Regions from separate parts of the Aminobacter sp. MET-1 genome, predicted to be linked through region 2. Evidence: predicted binding sites of a transcription regulator. Region 2 holds the regulator's gene; the other holds the start of a gene.

The links. Region 2 encodes PhoB, which activates phosphate uptake and scavenging genes when phosphate is short. Its sites were predicted from a motif close to TGTCATNNANCTGTCAT; they were not measured.
Region 1: the regulator PhoB is predicted to act here: its motif matches at 1,940-1,956, upstream of NDO48_RS17040 (RNA degradosome polyphosphate kinase).

The regions. Positions count from the first base shown of each region.
Region 1 covers NZ_JAMSHL010000011.1:187,001-190,750, forward strand. The annotation lists gene NDO48_RS17040 (RNA degradosome polyphosphate kinase) at 1-1,872, opposite strand, end outside; gene NDO48_RS17045 (zinc-finger domain-containing protein) at 2,025-2,273, shown strand; gene NDO48_RS17050 (FAD-dependent monooxygenase) at 2,285-3,508, shown strand; gene NDO48_RS17055 (TIGR02117 family protein) at 3,463-3,750, opposite strand, start outside.
Region 2 covers NZ_JAMSHL010000001.1:275,126-278,875, reverse strand. The annotation lists gene NDO48_RS01405 (ROK family protein) at 227-1,480, shown strand; gene NDO48_RS30530 (GCG_CRPN prefix-to-repeats domain-containing protein) at 1,625-1,927, shown strand; gene phoB (phosphate regulon transcriptional regulator PhoB) at 2,003-2,692, opposite strand; gene phoU (phosphate signaling complex protein PhoU) at 2,790-3,491, opposite strand; gene pstB (phosphate ABC transporter ATP-binding protein PstB) at 3,530-3,750, opposite strand, start outside.

The DNA of each region.
Region 1 (3,750 bases), on a different contig from region 2:
GGCCTCGTCCGAAGGCAGGCCGTGGCCATTGCCGAAGCAATAGATGCGGCTGTGCTCAAGGAAGCGGCCAACGATCGACTTGACGCGGATGTTCTCCGACAGGCCGGGAACCTGCGGTCTGAGACAGCAGATTCCGCGTACCACCAGATCGATCTCGACGCCGGCGCGGCTCGCCTCGTAGAGCGCATCGATGGTGATCGGATCGACCAGTGAGTTCATCTTCATCCAGATCTGCGCCGGCTTGCCGGCCTGGGCGTGCTCGATCTCGTCGGCGATGTGCTTGAGAATCCTGCTCCGCAGCGTGTAGGGCGACAGCGCGATGCACATTTCCTCTGCCGGCTCGGCGTAGCCGGTGATGAAGTTGAATATCTGGGCCACGTCGCGGGCAATGGCCGAGTCGGTGGTGAAGAAGGACAGGTCGGTGTAGATGCGCGCGGTAATCGGGTGATAGTTGCCGGTGCCAAGATGGACGTAGTTGCGCAGGCGGCCGTCCTCGCGTCGCACCACCAGCGACATCTTGGCGTGCGTCTTGAGCTCCAGGAAACCGAACACAACCTGCACGCCGGCACGCTCGAGATCGCGGGCCCAGCGGATGTTGGCCTCTTCGTCGAAGCGCGCCTTGAGCTCGACAAGTGCGGTCACCGACTTGCCGGCTTCGGCCGCATCTATCAGCGCACGCACGATGGGACTGTCGTTCGAGGTACGGTACAGCGTCTGCTTGATTGCCACGACCTCGGGATCGAGCGCTGCCTGCCTGATGAACTGCACCACCACGTCGAAGGATTCGTACGGGTGGTGGACGACGAAGTCCTTTTCGCGGATCGCCGCGAAACAATCGCCGCGATGATCGCGGATACGCTCGGGGAAACGCGGATTGAAGGGCGGGAACTTGAGATCGTCGCGCGGCACGGCAACGATCTCGGAGATCTGGCTGATCGCCAAAGGACCGCTCAGGACGCTGACGCGGCTGGACGATACGCCGAGTTCGCTGGCGACGAACTCTCGCAACTCGGCAGGCATCTGGCTGTCGAACTCGATGCGGATCACCGAGCCGCGACGGCGGCGCTTCAGCGCGGTCTCGAACAGGCGCACCAGGTCTTCGGATTCTTCCTCGACCTCGATGTCGCTGTCGCGGATGATCTGGAACGTACCCGAGCCCTTCACCTCGTAGCCGGGGAACAGCTTGCCGATGAACAGGTTCACCGTTTCCTCGATCGGGATGAAGCGCACGGCGTGCTTGCGGTCGGGCAGACGGATGTAGCGGCGCAACGCAACCGGCAGGCGCAGCAAGGCCGTCATTTCCTCGCCGCCCTTGCGGTGGCGCAACTGCAGGGCGATGGAGAAGCCGAGATTGGGAATAAACGGAAACGGGTGCGCCGGGTCGATCGAAAGCGGCGTCAGCACCGGAAAGATCTGCTCCATGAAGTGGTCTTCGAGCCACTTCCGTTCTTCCTTCGTGAGCGCCCCTGCCGAGATCGTCTCGATACCCTCGGCCTTCAGCAGCTCCGCCAGGTTGGACAGGCTCTTCTGCTGGTCTTCCTGCAGGCGCTCGACCTCGAGCAGCAGCTGTTCGAGCTGCTGCTCCGGGGTGCGGCCGTCGGGGCTGCGGATGGTGATCCCCTCGCGCACCTGTCCGGCCAGGCCGGCGACGCGCACCATGAAGAACTCGTCGAGATTGGCAGCCGAGATCGACAGGAAGCGGACGCGCTCGAGCAGCGGATGATTGGGGTTCTGCGACTGCTCCAGCACGCGCCTGTTGAATTGCAGCCAGGAAAACTCGCGATTGACGAAACGGTCCGGGTTGCCGTCGGCGCCTTCAGTCCGCGACTTGTCATTGACGAAATCGGTATGGACCGGCTTCAACTGATTCATCTGCAACCCTTCCCCTATGCCGCGTGCCGCCGCTTATCCGGCTCAGATTATCCTCTGACAGGCAATTGCGACAGTTTCATTTCAGCATCTTGCAAACGCGGCGCTTATGATACAAAGCCTCCTCAATAGCGTTCCTTAGAAGGGAAAACTCCATGGCTGGCGGCTCCATCCCCCACTTCCAGAACGATGCTGGACACGCCGTGATCGAGATCGGCGTGAAGGAATTCATGTGCGTGGGCGCCAACCCGCCGTTCGACCATCCGCACGTCTTCCTAGACATGGGCGCCGACTCGGAAAAGGTCTGCCCCTACTGCTCGACGCTGTACCGCTATTCGGCACAGCTGAAGGCCACAGAGACCCAGCCGGCCGGCTGCCTCTACGTCGTCGACCGCGCGGCCTGACCACGGCGGTCGTGCATCCCCGACACATCGTCATTTCCGGGGCCGGCATCGCCGGCCTGACGGCGGCAATTGCCTTCGCCCGACGCGGCTTTGCAGTCCGCATCCTTGAGCGCGCGGCCGCGCTCGAAGAAGTCGGCGCAGGCTTGCAGATCTCGCCCAACGCGACCCGCATCCTCTCCCGCCTCGGCGTTCTCGACATTGTCGCTCCTTTGACCGTGCGGCCGGAAGCGGTGGTACTGCGCGACGCGACGACGCTGAAGGAGCGCGCGCGTGTGCCGCTCGGCGCTTCCGCCGAGCGCCGCTGGAAAGCGCCCTATCTCGTCGCCCACCGCGCCGACCTGCAAAGCGCCCTGCTCGCACGCGCCAACGAGATCGACAGCATCGAGCTTTCGCTCGGAACTTCGGTCACCGATGTTCAGCTTCGCAGTGACGGCATCACCGTTTCATTCGATCAGAACGGCATCAGCTCAGAAGTGAGCGCTTCGCTGTTCGTTGCGGCCGATGGCGTGTGGTCGCACAGCCGGCGCCTCGTCGGCCCCAACGAGAAGAGCCGTTTCAGTGGCTCGCTGGCCTGGCGCACCACGCTTCTGGCTGACAGTGATGCCGGCCGCCACTTTGCTGCGTTTAGCTCACCCGAGACGGTGACGACCTATCTGCATGGCGGCTTCCACCTGGTCGCCTACCCGATCCGCGCCGCCAGCGCGATCAATCTCGCGGCCTTCACCCCGGGACGGGCGATCACGGAACACTGGGCCGGCGAGACATCGCCCGATGCGTTGCGCCAGGCGATGCGCGACGCTGCTCCTCAGCTAGCGGAACTCGCCGACAAGGCTGCACCCTGGACCATCTGGCCGCTGCATACGGTCGATGCCAGCCGTCCCTGGACGTCACCGGGCGGCATCGCGCTAATCGGCGACGCGGCACACGCGATGACGCCTTTTGCGGCGCAGGGTGCGGCGATGGCAGTCGAGGACGCCTACATGCTCGCGGATGCGGTCGCCTCGGCAACGAACACTGCACAGGCGCTGTCCCAGTGGGAGGCCGCCCGCAAGCCGCGTGTCGCCAAGGTCGCACGGCGCGGCGCGCTCAACCACTTCGCCTGGAATGCGTCTGGCCCCGTCGCCTTGGCGCGCAACCTGTTTCTGAAGCTGAAGTCGCCTGATAGCCTCGCAGCCGACATGGACTGGCTCTATGGCTGGACGCCGCCGGGCTGGGCCGACGACGGGGCGTTGTAAAGGCCGAGCGACCAATTCAGGGTCACCGGCAGCGGGTTCCACCAGCCGGTGGTCAACCCCGCCTCGCGCAAGGCAGCAGCGGTCCAGGTGTTGCAGCCGGCGAATGCGTTGAACTTGCCATTCGCCTCGAAGAACCCGTCGAACGCACCATAGGCGACACCAGGGATCGACTGCGGTCCGTTCGGCCCTCGGGTAAAACTCGCCTCTATGAAAGCGAGCAGCGCCTCAAATCCCGCGTCACT
Region 2 (3,750 bases):
AACGGGCGCGCTTCTGCGGTAGCCCTTGGAGAAGCTCATTTTTTCGAGCCTCGAAAAAATAGTGACTCAGCCATTGTCGGCTGTCAACATGGTTTCACCATGCCTTGCTAATTTTTTCGAGCGCCGAAATAAATAAAGACAATTTGCGCCGGCTCTGGCAGGATAAGAATGCGCTGGCGACTGCCCCTTAAGAAAGGCAGCGTTCCACCGGGAGGAAGACGCACACATGTCGGTCGGCATACGTCACGACGATCTGAGACGGCGCAACCGCGCCATGGTTATATCGGCAGTCCGGCGAGCAAGCCAGCCCTCGCGCACCGAGATCGCGGCCGTCACCGGGCTCAGCCACTCGACCATCTCGACCATATCCTCCGACCTCATAGCCGAAGGCATCCTTGCCGAGGCCAAGGGTGGCGAACAGTCGCCGATGAAGCGCGGCCGGCCCCAGGTGGGCCTGGCGCTCGAAGCCGACGCCGCCTCGGTTGTTGCCGTCGTCCTGTCGCTCAACCACCTGTCGGCTTCGGTCATCGACTATGCCGGCAACCAGATCGTCGAGGAGACCCGACGGCTGGTCACCCAGCGACTGCCCGCCAAGGCGCTGGTCGACGAATGCGTCGCCATCGTGCGTCAGGTCATCGCGCGCAGCGGGCGCCCGCAAGCGTCAGTACTGCGCATCGCGCTGGCCATCCAGGGCACCACGGATGCCGGCGCCCGCAAGCTCCTGTGGTCGCCGATTACCCCACATGACGACATCCAGTTCGCCGACAGGCTCGAGCGCGAATTCGGTGTGACGGTGACCGTCGAAAACGACTGCAACATGATCGCCGAGGCCCTGCACTGGCGCGACCCGGCGCGCTATCGCGACGACTTTATCGCCATCCTGCTTTCCCACGGCATTGGCATGGGCCTGGTCATCAAGGGCGAGTTGTTCACCGGCACGCAATCGTCGGGCGCCGAGTTCGGCCATATGGTCCACCGCCCCGACGGAGCGTTGTGCCGCTGCGGCCGCCGCGGCTGCATCGAGGCCTATGCCGGCAATTATGCGATCTGGCGCAACGCCCGGCTCGGCGACGAAAACGCCGAGCCGCTGGCCGACCTCTCCGACGAGGACATCAAGGCGCTCGCCGACGCCGCGCGCGACCATGACGGCCCCGAGCGCGAGGCCTTCCGCAAGGCGGGCGAGGCAATCGGTTTCGGCCTCGGCTCGATGTTCGCGCTGTTCGACCCCGCCCCCCTCGCCTTCGTCGGTGTCGGCGCCACCGCCTTCGACATCATGGAGCCGTATGTGCGCTCGGCCATCGCCAAGACGGCCGGCGGCACGCACTCCAAGGCGATCTCTTTCGACACCGAGCCGAACGAGGTCCCCCTGATCCGCGAAGGCTGCACCATGCGCGCCCTGCTCTATGTCGACGAGGAAGTCTTTGCGGCGGGCTCGGTGCCGCGGCGGGCCGAGGCAGACATTCCGCTCAAGGACATTTGATTTCGGCCGTCGCAATTAAGACGATCGCCGCGACCATACTGCCGTGCTAGACGACAGTCCGCGACCGCCCTTGAAAGGCCCAGCCTGGCAAAGAGGCGGAACCAACCCTGGAACCGACGTGTCGTCCGTTTCGGAGACGTTGCGATGACCAGTCTGCTGCGTAACATCCTGGCCGGCGTAGGCCTTTTGTGTGCCTCATCGTTTTCAGCATCAGCCACCCCGAACCCCATGCCGCTTGTCGCGGGAGATTCGGCAATGGTCATTCCCATTGCCCAGGGCTGCGGGGCGGGAGGCTGGCGAGGGCCATATGGCGGATGCCGCTATGGGCGTGTCGTACACCGTGCACGTCACGCTTACGGGTGCCCTCCGGGCTATTGGCGCGGCCCATACGGCCATTGCCGCAATACGCCGTATCACGGGCGGTTGCCATATGGCGGATGGCGCTGACCGCCCGCTGCGCGAACGTCTGATCATGTTCGATAAGCCGGCGAGCCAAATTTAACTGTCTCGCCGGCCGGGCGCCTAATCCTCGCGGATGGCGTAGCCGGCACCGCGGATGGTGCGGATCACGTCGGGCATGCGGCCGTTGTTGACCGCCTTGCGCAGGCGCCCGACATGCACGTCCACGGTGCGTTCGTCGATATAGATCGTCTCGCCCCAGACATTGTCGAGCAACTGGCTGCGCGAGAACACGCGGCCCGGATGCCGCATCATGAACTCGAGCAGGCGGAACTCTGTCGGCCCGAGCTTGATCTCGCTCTTCTTGCGGTAGACCCGGTGCGACTCGCGGTCGAGCAGGATGTCGCCGACCTTGAGGATGGACGACAGCACCTCGGGCTTGGCCCTGCGCAGCAGAGCCTTCACCCGCGCCATGAACTCAGGCGTCGAGAACGGCTTCACCAGATAGTCGTCGGCACCGGTCGACAACCCGCGCACCCGGTCGCTTTCCTCGCCGCGTGCCGTCAGCATGATGATCGGCAGCCGCTCGGTCTCCGGGCGCATCCTCAGCCTGCGGCACAGCTCGATGCCGGACAATGCGGGCACCATCCAGTCGAGCACCAGCAGGTCGGGAACGTTTTCCTGCAGACGGATTTCGGCCTCGTCGCCACGGGTGACGACCTCGACCTGATAGCCTTCGGATTCGAGATTGTAGCGAAGCAGCACGCCCAGCGGCTCTTCGTCTTCAACGACCATGACCTTTGGAGCGATCATCGCCTGTACCTTGTCCTTGCGCACGGCCCGATCAGGACCATGCGCTGGTTTAACCTATGCAGCGCCCCCGCGCCAAACGCATGCGGTGCGGAAGTTCTCAGTTCGAAACCGTCGTGGTTTCGTCGACCTTGGGCCGATTGAGCGGAAGCTGCTCGCCGGTCACCACGAAATAGGCGTTCTCGGCGATATTGGTCACATGGTCGCCGATGCGTTCGAGGTTCTTGGCGCAGAACAGCAGATGGGTGCAGGCCGTGATGTTGCGCGGATCTTCCATCATGTAGGTCAGGAGTTCGCGGAACACGGCATTGTACTGGATGTCGATCTTCTGGTCGTCGATGCGCAGGCCTTTCAGGCCTTCCGGCTGACGCGCCACATAGAGGTCGACCACGCCACGCACCTGTCCCAGCACCAGCTGCGACATGGCATCGATCGAGTGCGCCAGGTTGCGCGGCGTCGGCATCTGGCCGACGGCGCCGACGCGCTTGGCTATGTTCTTGGCAAGATCGCCGATGCGCTCGAGATCGCCAGCCATGCGGATGGCGCCGACCACGGCGCGCAGATCCTGCGCCATCGGCTGGCGCTTGGCGATCAGCGTGATGGCTGCGTTGTCGAGCTCACGCTGCTTGGCGTCCATGATCGCGTCGTCGGCGATCACGTTCTGGGCCATCGCCTGGTCGGACGACAGCAATGCCCGGATGGCGCCCGCGACCATCGAACCGGCGAGATCGCCCATGTCGCGGATGAGCTGGTCGACATGCTTGAGTTCTTCGTCGAAGGACCGGACTGTATGATCGCCCATGATCGTTTCCTCGTCTGCTTACTGTACGCGACGATCACTCAGCCGAAGCGGCCGGTGATGTAGTCCTGCGTCCGCTTGTCGTCTGGATTGGTGAACATCTTGTCCGTCGGCCCCTCCTCAACGAGGTAGCCGAGGTGGAACATCGCCGTCCGCTGCGACACGCGCGCCGCCTGCTGCATCGAGTGGGTGACGATGACGATGGTGTAGTTCTCGCGCAATTCGTCGATCAGTTCCTCCACCTTGGCGGTGGCGATCGGAT